DNA from 3 places in the Variovorax sp. 38R genome. Region 2 is predicted to be linked to each of the others. Evidence: riboswitches for the same ligand, from Rfam matches in the RefSeq annotation. Region 2 holds a riboswitch; each other region holds the start of a gene.
What was found. A riboswitch is a leader RNA that binds a small molecule or an ion and turns the genes downstream of it on or off. The one in region 2 is predicted to bind glycine.
Positions count from the first base shown of each region.

Region 1: it holds a riboswitch for glycine, as region 2 does, so the genes downstream of both, IG196_RS05790 (ABC transporter substrate-binding protein) here and gcvT (glycine cleavage system aminomethyltransferase GcvT) in region 2, are expected to answer to the same signal.
Region 3: it holds a riboswitch for glycine, as region 2 does, so the genes downstream of both, IG196_RS02170 (D-amino acid dehydrogenase) here and gcvT (glycine cleavage system aminomethyltransferase GcvT) in region 2, are expected to answer to the same signal.

Region 1 covers NZ_CP062121.1:1,295,055-1,298,323, reverse strand. The annotation lists gene IG196_RS05790 (ABC transporter substrate-binding protein) at 1-1,486, opposite strand, end outside; glycine riboswitch at 1,624-1,748, opposite strand; gene IG196_RS05785 (NADP-dependent isocitrate dehydrogenase) at 2,015-3,269, shown strand, end outside.
Region 2 covers NZ_CP062121.1:2,530,813-2,534,081, reverse strand. The annotation lists gene IG196_RS11480 (hypothetical protein) at 1-69, shown strand, start outside; gene IG196_RS11475 (hypothetical protein) at 166-702, shown strand; gene IG196_RS11470 (N-acetylmuramoyl-L-alanine amidase) at 1,001-1,474, shown strand; glycine riboswitch at 1,524-1,610, shown strand; glycine riboswitch at 1,627-1,731, shown strand; gene gcvT (glycine cleavage system aminomethyltransferase GcvT) at 1,779-2,954, shown strand; gene gcvH (glycine cleavage system protein GcvH) at 3,026-3,269, shown strand, end outside.
Region 3 covers NZ_CP062121.1:498,914-502,182, forward strand. The annotation lists gene IG196_RS02165 (RtcB family protein) at 1-171, shown strand, start outside; gene IG196_RS02170 (D-amino acid dehydrogenase) at 191-1,498, opposite strand; glycine riboswitch at 1,590-1,696, opposite strand; glycine riboswitch at 1,741-1,830, opposite strand; gene rfbB (dTDP-glucose 4,6-dehydratase) at 1,949-3,028, shown strand; gene rfbD (dTDP-4-dehydrorhamnose reductase) at 3,025-3,269, shown strand, end outside.

The DNA of each region.
Region 1 (3,269 bases), 1.2 Mb from region 2:
TGGGTGCGTAGATGCCGGTGTCGTACACGCGCTGCTGGATGGCGGTGGCCAGCTCCTTGCGTTGGGGTTCGTCGCTGCTGGCAAGGAAGTCGGACTTGAGCTGCTCCAGCTTGTCGTCGGTGGCCCAGCCGAACCAGCCCTTCTCGCCATTGCCCGTGAGCGGCGCGAAGAACATCGGGTTCATGTTGTCGGCAATGCCCCAGCCGGTGATGAAGAGGTTCCAGCCGCCCTTGTCGACCGGATCTTTCTTCGCGCGGCGCGTGACCAGCGTGGGCCAGTCCATCGACTGCATGTCGACGTTGAAGCCGGCCTGCTTGAGCAGCTGCGCCATCACCGGCGGAAACTTGTTGAGCACCGCGAAGTCGGCCGGGTACATCAGCACCACGGGCTTGCCGTCATACCCTGCCTCCTTGAGCAGCGCCTTGGCTTTTTCGAACTGCGGCTTGCCGGTGAAGTAGCCCGTCTTGTCGGAGGCGAAGGCCGAGCCGCAGGGGTAGATCGATGCGCAGCCGTTGTACAGCTCCTTGTGCACCAGCTGGGCGCGCATCAGCGCCTCCTGGTTGATGGCCATGAAGGCCGCCTGCGCGATCTTCGGGTTGTCGAAGGGCGGGATCAGGTGGTTCAGGTGCAGCGCGAACGAGCCCTTCGACACGGGGCTGTCGAGCGTGATGGCGGGGTTGTTCTTGAGCGCGGTGTACTGCTCGGAGGGCACCCACTCGATCATGTCGACCTCGCCGTTGGCCAGCGCATTGGCCTGCGTCTGCGCGTCCTTCAGGACGATCCACTCCATGCGGTCGACGTACACGTTCTTGCCACCGGCCGTGCCCGACGGCGCCTCGGTGCGCGGCACGTATTTGGTGTTCTTCAGGTAGACGATCTTTTCGCCGGGGCGGTATTCGTCCTTCTTGAAGATGTAGGGGCCGGAGCCGGTGGCGTCGTCGATTTGCTTGTCGGCCGGTGTGGCCGCCACGCGCGCCGGCATGATGAAGGGCGGGTTCGACGACGGCTTGCTCAGCGCGTCGAGCACCATGCCGAAGGGCTCCTTGAAGACGAACCTGAAGCTGTTGGCATCGACCGCCTCGGTCTTGTCCAGGGCGGTGAACATCTTCTGGCCCAGGCCGTCGCGCTGGCCCCATCGCTTGAGCGATGCGAGCACGTCTTCCGGGGTGACGGGTTTGCCGTCATGGAAGGCCAGGCCCTTGCGCAGCGTGAAGGTCCAGGTCTTGCCGTCGGCGCTGGTCGTGTACTTGTCGACCATCTGCGGCAGCACCTTGCCCTGGGCGTCCACGCCGAAGAGCGTGTCGTACACCATGTAGCCGTGGTTGCGCGTGACGAAGGCGGTGGTCCAGATCGGGTCGAGGATCTTCAGGTCGGACTGCGGCACGAGGCGCAGCACCTTGCCGGTGTCCTGCGCGAAGGAGGAGGCCGCTGCCGCGGCCAGCAAGGCACCTGCGAACAGGGCTTTCAGTTGTCGTGTCTTCAGCATGGGTCAGTTCTCCGGTTGAAAAAAGAGGGGCGCGCGCGCGGGCAACGCCGGGGGCGCGGGCGTCGTGCGGCGGTGCGGGAAACAGGTCATGGAAAAGGCTCCGGAGCGAACACGGACACACCGCGCTCATCGCGCGGCGTGCCCCTGCTGTCCTTTTGCCTGAGAGATTCACCCTGCACGCACATCGCGCAGGGCTTGCCCCTTCGGCGGCTGCCCTCGGTCCCTGCAAGGGGGCCGGTCAGCGCTCTCCAGCGTTAGAAAAATCCAGTCTTGGGACCTGAGCGTTATGGGCTATCGCCTTCGGTAATGCACCAGCTCGACGCATCGAGCCAGGCATTTCTCCTGGATGCTTTCTTCAAAGCAGTTTGCGTGCCACGGAGTGGCATGGGCCGCGGCAGCGGGGTCATCGGGGTTTCTCCGACCGCGCCCGGGCTCGACCGGGCGACAATGGGGGGCTCCGGCGAAAGTCCATTTCGCCCAATGAAATTTCAGCCCTCTCGACAACCCAGAACCTACGGAAGCAAGCGCATGAGCACGAAGCAACCCACCATCGTCTACACCCTCACCGACGAGGCGCCGCTGCTGGCGACCTACGCCTTCCTGCCCATCGTGCGCGCCTTCACCGCGCCGGCCGGCATCAACGTGACGACGAGCGACATCTCGGTGGCCGCCCGCGTCCTGGGCGAATTCCCCGAGTTCCTGAGCGACGACCAGAAGGTGCCCGACAACCTGGCCGAACTGGGCAAGCTCACGCTGCGGCCTGACGCCAACATCATCAAGCTGCCCAACATCAGCGCCTCGGTGTCGCAGCTCAAGTCGGCCATCAAGGAACTGCAGGGCAAGGGCTACAAGATTCCCGACTACCCGGAGAACCCGACCTCGGACGAGGACAAGGACATCCGCACGCGCTACAACAAGTGCACCGGCAGCGCCGTGAACCCCGTGCTGCGTGAAGGCAACTCCGACCGCCGCGCGCCCCGCGCCGTGAAGGAATACGCCCGCAAGAACCCGCACAGCATGGCCGAGTGGAGCCAGGCCTCGCGCTCGCACGTCTCGCACATGCACGGCGGCGACTTCTATCACGGCGAAAAGTCCATGACCCTGGACCGCGCGCGCAACGTCAAGATGGAGCTGATCACCAAGAGTGGCAAGACCATCGTGCTCAAGCCCAAGGTCGCCCTGCTCGACCGCGAGATCATCGACTCCATGTTCATGAGCAAGAAGGCCCTGCTGGCCTTCTATGAAAAGGAAATCGAAGACGCGCACAAGACCGGCGTCATGTTCTCGCTGCACGTGAAGGCGACCATGATGAAGGTCTCGCACCCCATCGTGTTCGGCCACTGCGTGAAGATCTTCTACAAGGAAGCCTTCGAGAAACACGGCAAGCTGTTCGACGAGCTGGGCATCAACGTCAACAACGGCATGGTCGACCTGTACAACAAGATCGCCACGCTGCCCCAGAGCACGCAAGACGAGATCAAGCGCGACCTGCACGCCTGCCACGAAGGCCGCCCCGAGCTGGCTATGGTCGACTCGGCCAAGGGCATCACCAACTTCCACTCGCCCAACGACGTGATCGTCGATGCATCCATGCCCGCCATGATCCGCAACGGCGGCAAGATGTGGGGCGCCGACGGCCGCCTGAAGGACGTCAAGGCCGTGATGCCCGAATCGACCTTCGCCCGCATCTACCAGGAGATCATCAACTTCTGCAAGTGGCACGGCGCCTTCGACCCCAAGACCATGGGCACCGTGCCCAACGTCGGCCTCATGGCCCAGAAGG
Region 2 (3,269 bases):
AAGACGCTCGAGTTGCAGCGCGTGGGCACGCGCTGGCTGATCCGCAAGGAAAGCAGCGCGGGCAACTGACGCGCGTCAGCATGCCCTCTGTAGGCAAATGGTTCACGAAGGTGTCACCACTTGCAACGATGCTGCAGCCTTCGACCTCCGAAAGCTGTGGCCGCCATGTTTCCCACCAAGACCGAGAAGGCACGCGACGAACTCCAGGCCGGGCAGCGCACGCTCAGCCAACGTGAGCGCGCCCTGCTGCTCATGGCCGACGGCCGGCGCTCGCTGACCGACTTCAGTCCGCTGTTCCCCAGCCGCGTCGAGGCCGAGCAGGCGATCCAGGGGCTGATGCAGCGGGGCTACCTGCAGGATGCGCGACCGGTCGTCGCTCAACCTGCGCCGGCCCCCACGCCCGTCCCGGCGGCCGAGCCGATCCAGGTCGCCACGTCGGCCGACAGCTTCGACGGCAAGCGCTCGCTGGCCACCACGCGCATGTTCCTGTTCGACATCTGCGAGCGCATGTTCGTGCGCCGCGACCCGCGCTTCGCCAACCAGATGCGCGACGCCCTGCGTGAGGCGCGCGACCGCGAGGCCATGCTCACCATCGCCGCGCTCATGCTCTCCGAGATCGAGAAAGCCGCCGGCCCCGAGCGCGCCGACTCGCTGCGCGAGCGCATCGACAAGCTGCTGCCGCTGGCCGAAACCGTGCACTGAACCTGGCGGCCACGGGTCGCCATCCCTCAACCAGGGGACGCGGGCCCCCGGGGCTGCTTGCTAGAACCCAACTCCCAAAACAAGGAGGTTCAGCATGCCAAATCCGCAGAGCTATCACTTCACGCTTCCCAAGTCGAGACGACCGGGCGAAGTCTCCCTCAACGAGCCCTGGTACCCCGGCGTCCAGCCCTACTGGCCGACGTGCACCACGAAGCGGTCGGTCGATCCGATCATGGGCATCACCACGGTGGTCATCCATGCCACGGCCGGCGGATCGTCTTCCGGCGCCATCTCGGTCATGAAAAAACCGACGGATGCGGCTTCGTTCCACTGGCTGGTTCCCGATGAGGACGAACCCCAGCACGGTGAACTCGTCTGGGCCTGCGTGCCGGAGGCGCTCGCGGCATGGCACGTGCGCAATGCGGCCTCGCACCCCGATGTGAACGACGGCGCCAAGCGCGTCAACCACTGGTCGCTGGGCATCGAGGTCGTGAACAAGCAGAAACTCGACCCCTTCTCCGACTGGCAAGTCGAAATCACGGCGCGCATCGTTCGCCACTGCTGGGCCAAGTACCCCAACCTCGCCCACGTGGTCTCGCACGCCAAGCTGGACCCGGATCGCCGCACCGATCCGGGCACCTTGTTCGATTGGGAACGGTTCAAGCACCTGGTGCTGAATGGCGAGGCCGATGCCATTCCCGTGGCGGTCGCTTCCGCCAAGCCGCTCTCCCAACTGAGAGCGTCCCAGGCGCTGGGGTGCTGCCACACCTGAGGCCCCCACGAGCACTTCGACACCAGCCCCGGCCCCGCGATCCACTACACTCGCCGGGTCAGGAGAGAGCCCCGCGCGACGGGGCCGCCGAAGGCGCAGGGGTTCCCCGAACGCTCAGGCAAAAGGACTGACAAGACGCCGGCAACCACCGGCGTTTCCTTGCTGGAGAGAGGCCGTGGCATTGCATGCGGCCCACCGAAGGAGCAAACCCCGATCGTGGGGCGAATCTCTCAGGTAAAGCGGACAGCAGGGGTGGCCCATGGCGTTGCAGCCATGGATTTCGACTGCCCCTTTGGAGTGCCCCGTGGCTGCTTCTTCCGCTTCCTCCGACGCCCAACTTCTCAAGACACCGCTGTACGACCTCCACGTCGAGCTGGGCGCCCGCATGGTGCCCTTTGCGGGCTATTCGATGCCGGTCCAGTACCCCGCCGGCCTGATGGCCGAGCACAAGCACACGCGCGATGCGGCCGGCCTGTTCGACATCTCGCACATGGGCCAGCTGCGTCTCGTCGGCCCCGACGCCGCCGCCGCCTTCGAAACCCTGATGCCCGTCGACGTGGTCGACCTGCCCGCCGGCAAGCAGCGCTACGGCCTGCTGCTGAACGACGAAGGCGGCATCCTCGACGACCTGATGTTCTTCAATGAAGGCCACGGCTCGATCTTCGTGATCGTGAACGGCGCCTGCAAGGTGGCCGACATCGCCCACATCCAGGACAAGATCGGCGCGCGCTGCGAAGTGCAGCCCCTGCCCGACCACGCCCTGCTGGCGCTGCAGGGCCCGCAGGCCGCGGCCACGCTGGCACGGCTGTCGCCCGGCATCGAACGTTTCGTGTTCATGACCGGCGGCGCGGTGCAGATCGGCGGCATTGCCGCTTTCGTCACCCGCAGCGGCTACACCGGCGAAGACGGCTTCGAGATCTCGGTGGCCGGCAAGGACGCCGACGCCCTCGCCCGCCTGCTGCTCGCGCAGCCCGAAGTGAAACCCGTCGGCCTGGGCGCGCGCAACTCGCTGCGGCTCGAAGCCGGCCTGTGCCTGTACGGCAACGACATCGACACCACCACCACCCCGGTCGAAGCCTCGCTCAACTGGGCGATCCAGAAGGTGCGCCGCGCGGGCGGCGCGCGCGAAGGCGGCTTCCCGGGCGCAGCCAAGGTGCTGGCCCAGCTGGCGGCCGTCGCCTCGGGCGCGGCCGGCCACACCGACCACGAGACGCTCACGCGCAAGCGCGTCGGCCTGGTGGCGCTGGAACGCATTCCGGTGCGCGACGGCACGCTGCTGCAGTCGCTCGAAGGCCATGACATCGGCACCGTCACCAGCGGCCTACTCGGTCCCACGGCCGACCGCTGCGTGGCCATGGGCTACGTGGCCGCCGCCTTTGCCGAACCCGGCACGCGCGTGCAGGCCATCGTGCGCGGCAAGCCGGTGCCGATGGAGGTGTCGACGATGCCTTTCGTGCCGACGCGCTACTACCGCGGCTGACCACCACTGAACACCGCAGACCCGGCTAGGCTCTGCACCCCGATTCCATTTTTTCCACGAGGAGTTTTTTCATGAGCATCAAATACACCAAGGACCACGAATGGGTGGCGGCCGAAGGCGGCGCCGCCACCGTGGGCATCACCGTGCATGCGCAGGACGCGCTGGGCGACGTGGTGTTCGTCGACCTGCCCGAAGTCGGCAAGACCTTCGCACAGGGCGAAGTCGCCGGTGTGGTCGAGTCGGTCAAGGCCGCCGCCGATGTGTTCATGCCCGTGTCGGGCGAGATCACCGAAGTGAACGAAGCGCTGCGCGCCG
Region 3 (3,269 bases), 2.0 Mb from region 2:
CCTGATGATGCGGACGCCAGCTGGCAGTGCGTGACGCTGCGCGAGGAGCGCCGCATCGAAGAGGCGCCGCAGGCCTACAAGCCGATCGGCGCGGTGATCGACGCGCAGGAAAGCGCAGGGCTCATCCGCTGCGCCGTGCGACTCAAGCCCTGGGTCACGTTCAAGGCGTGACCCGAGGGTGCGTGTCGTGTCAGCCCAGTGCGGGCTGCACGGCGCGCGGCGCGGGCGCCGGCATGCCGGCGAACGCGAAGTCGACCTCGGGCGCGAGCCCGCTCACGATGCGCGCGATCGACTTGCCCGAGCCGCAGGCGTGCGTCCAGCCGAGCGTGCCGTGGCCCGTGTTGAGGAACAGGTTCGGCAGCTTGGTCTTGCCGATCAGCGGCACGTTGCTCGGCGTGGCCGGGCGCAGGCCGGTCCAGAACTGCGCGCGCTCGGTATCGCCGGCGCCGGGGAAGAGTTCTTCGACGCGTCGCACGATCGCTTCGCAGCGCACGCGGTTCAGGTCGCGGTCGTAGCCGTTGAGTTCGGCCGTGCCGGCGATGCGCAGGCGGTCGCCCGACTCGGACGTGTAGCGCGAGAACACCAGCTTGTATTCGTCGTCGGTCAGCGAGACCTGGTGGGCCTTCGATGCGTCCTTCACGGGCAGCGTCACGGAGTAGCCCTTGGCCGGGTAAATCGGCAGGCGGATGCCCAGCGGCGCGGCGTACAGCGGGCTCAGCGAACCCATCGCGAGCACGAAGGCGTCGCCGCGGATGCGCTGGAAGCGGCCTTCGTTGTCGGTCGCCTCGATGTGGTCGATGCTGCCGCCGGCTTCGCGCAGCGCGGTCACGGTGTGGCTCATGAGGAACCTCACGCCGGCCGCTTCGGCCAGCTTCACGAGCTCGCGCGCAAAACGGTTGGCGTCGCCCGACTCGTCTTCGGCGGTGTAGGTCGCGCCGGCGAGTTGCGGGCGGATGTGGGCGAGGGCGGGTTCGATCCGGATGGCCTCGTCGGCCGAGATGACCAGGCGCTCGCAGCCCAGGGCGCGCATCTGCTCGGAAGGCTTGAGGGCGCCGTCGAATTCTTTCTGCGTCGTATAGAAGTGCAGGATGCCCTGCGTGCGCTGGTCATAGCTCAGGCCGGTGTCTCGACGCAATTGCTGCAACATTTCCCGGCTGTATGTACCGAGACGCACGATCTGTTCGATGTTGTGGCGGGTGCGCGCGGGGGTGCATTCGCGCAAAAACTGCAGACCCCAGAGCCACTGGCGCATGTCGGCGCGGATGCGGAAGAGCAGCGGCGCATCTTCCTTGCCGAGCCATTGCAGCACCTTCAACGGCGCGCTCGGATTGGCCCACGGTTCGGCATGGCTGACCGAGATCTGGCCGCCGTTGGCGAAGCTGGTTTCGGCGGCCGGGGTGGCCTGCCGATCGATCACGGTCACCTCGTGACCGAGTTGCTGGAGGTAATAGGCCGAAGTCACGCCGAGCAGGCCGGCGCCAAGAACGATCACACGCATTGCAAGTACCTTTGAGTTTGCAGCGCTTGAACGGCGGGCGTGGAGTGCTATTGAACCAATAGCAAGCAACCGGACGACCGATGTCCAAGTTGCCGCTCCCCCTGTCCTCGGTACCTGAGAGATTCACCCTGCTGCACCCGCAGCGGGTTTGCTCCTTCGGTGCGCCACATGGCGTGGCGGCTCTCCAGACGGCTGTATCGATGAGTGCAGTACTGACCCCTTGCCGATGTTCCTTGTTTGCACTTGGAACTTCGTCGGGCCGACCTGAGCGTTTATGGGAGTTTGCGCCTTCGGTAGGGCCTCCGTGAGGCCCGCTCTCCTGCAATTGTTTGTGATTGTAGGCGGGCCCCGCAAGCCGGCCAAGCCCTGTACATCCGCAGGTCACGCCGATGGGATAATTGACTGTTAATTTTCCGTAAAGCAAACTTTTTTCTACAGGCGAGGGACTCCATGATCCTGGTTACCGGCGGCGCAGGCTTCATTGGCGCCAATTTCGTACTCGACTGGATCGCGCAGGGCGACGAGCCCGTCGTGAACCTCGACAAGCTGACCTACGCAGGCAACCTCGAGACCCTCGCATCGCTCAAGGGCAACGCGAACCACGTCTTCGTGCAAGGCGACATCGGCGACAGCGCGCTGCTCGACCGCCTGCTGGCCGAACACAAACCGCGCGCAGTCGTGAACTTTGCCGCGGAATCGCACGTGGATCGCTCGATCCACGGACCGGAAGACTTCGTGCAGACCAACGTGCTCGGCACCTTCCGCCTGCTCGAGTCGGTGCGCGGTTACTGGAACGCCCTGCCGGCCGACCAGAAGGCGGCCTTCCGCTTCCTGCATGTGTCGACCGACGAGGTCTACGGTTCGCTCTCCAAGACCGACCCGGCCTTCACCGAAGAGAACAAGTACGAGCCCAACAGCCCGTACTCGGCCAGCAAGGCCGCCAGCGACCACCTCGTGCGCGCCTGGCACCACACCTACGGCCTGCCGGTGGTCACCACCAACTGCTCGAACAACTACGGCCCGTTCCACTTCCCCGAGAAGCTGATCCCGCTGATGATCGTCAATGCACTGGCTGGCAAGAACCTGCCCGTGTACGGCGACGGCATGCAGGTGCGCGACTGGCTCTACGTGAAGGACCACTGCAGCGCCATCCGCCGCGTGCTCGAAGCCGGCCGGCTCGGCGAGACCTACAACGTCGGCGGCTGGAACGAGAAGCCCAACATCGAGATCGTCAACACCGTGTGTGCGCTGCTCGACGAGCTGAGCCCGCGCGCCGACGGCAAGCCGTACAAGGAACAGATCACCTACGTCACGGACCGCCCGGGCCACGACCGCCGCTACGCCATCGATGCGCGCAAGCTCGAGGCCGAGCTTGGCTGGAAGCCCGCCGAGACCTTCGGCACCGGCATCCGCAAGACCGTCGAGTGGTACCTCGCGAACGGCGAGTGGGTGCGCAACGTGCAAAGCGGCGCGTACCGCGAGTGGGTCGAGAAGCAGTACGACGCCACGACGGCGAAGGCCGCCGCATGAAGCTGCTGCTGCTTGGCAAGGGCGGACAGGTCGGCTGGGAGCTGCAGCGCAGCCTTGCGCCGCTCGGCGAACTGGTCGCGCTGGATTTCGACAGCACCGACTTCCACGCCGACTTCAGCCGTCCCGAGCAGCTGGCCGAGACGGTGCTGGCCGTGCGCCCTGACGTCATCGTCAATGCCGCCGCACACACCGCCGTCGACAAGGCCGAGAGCGAGCCCGACTTTGCGCGCAAGCTCAACGC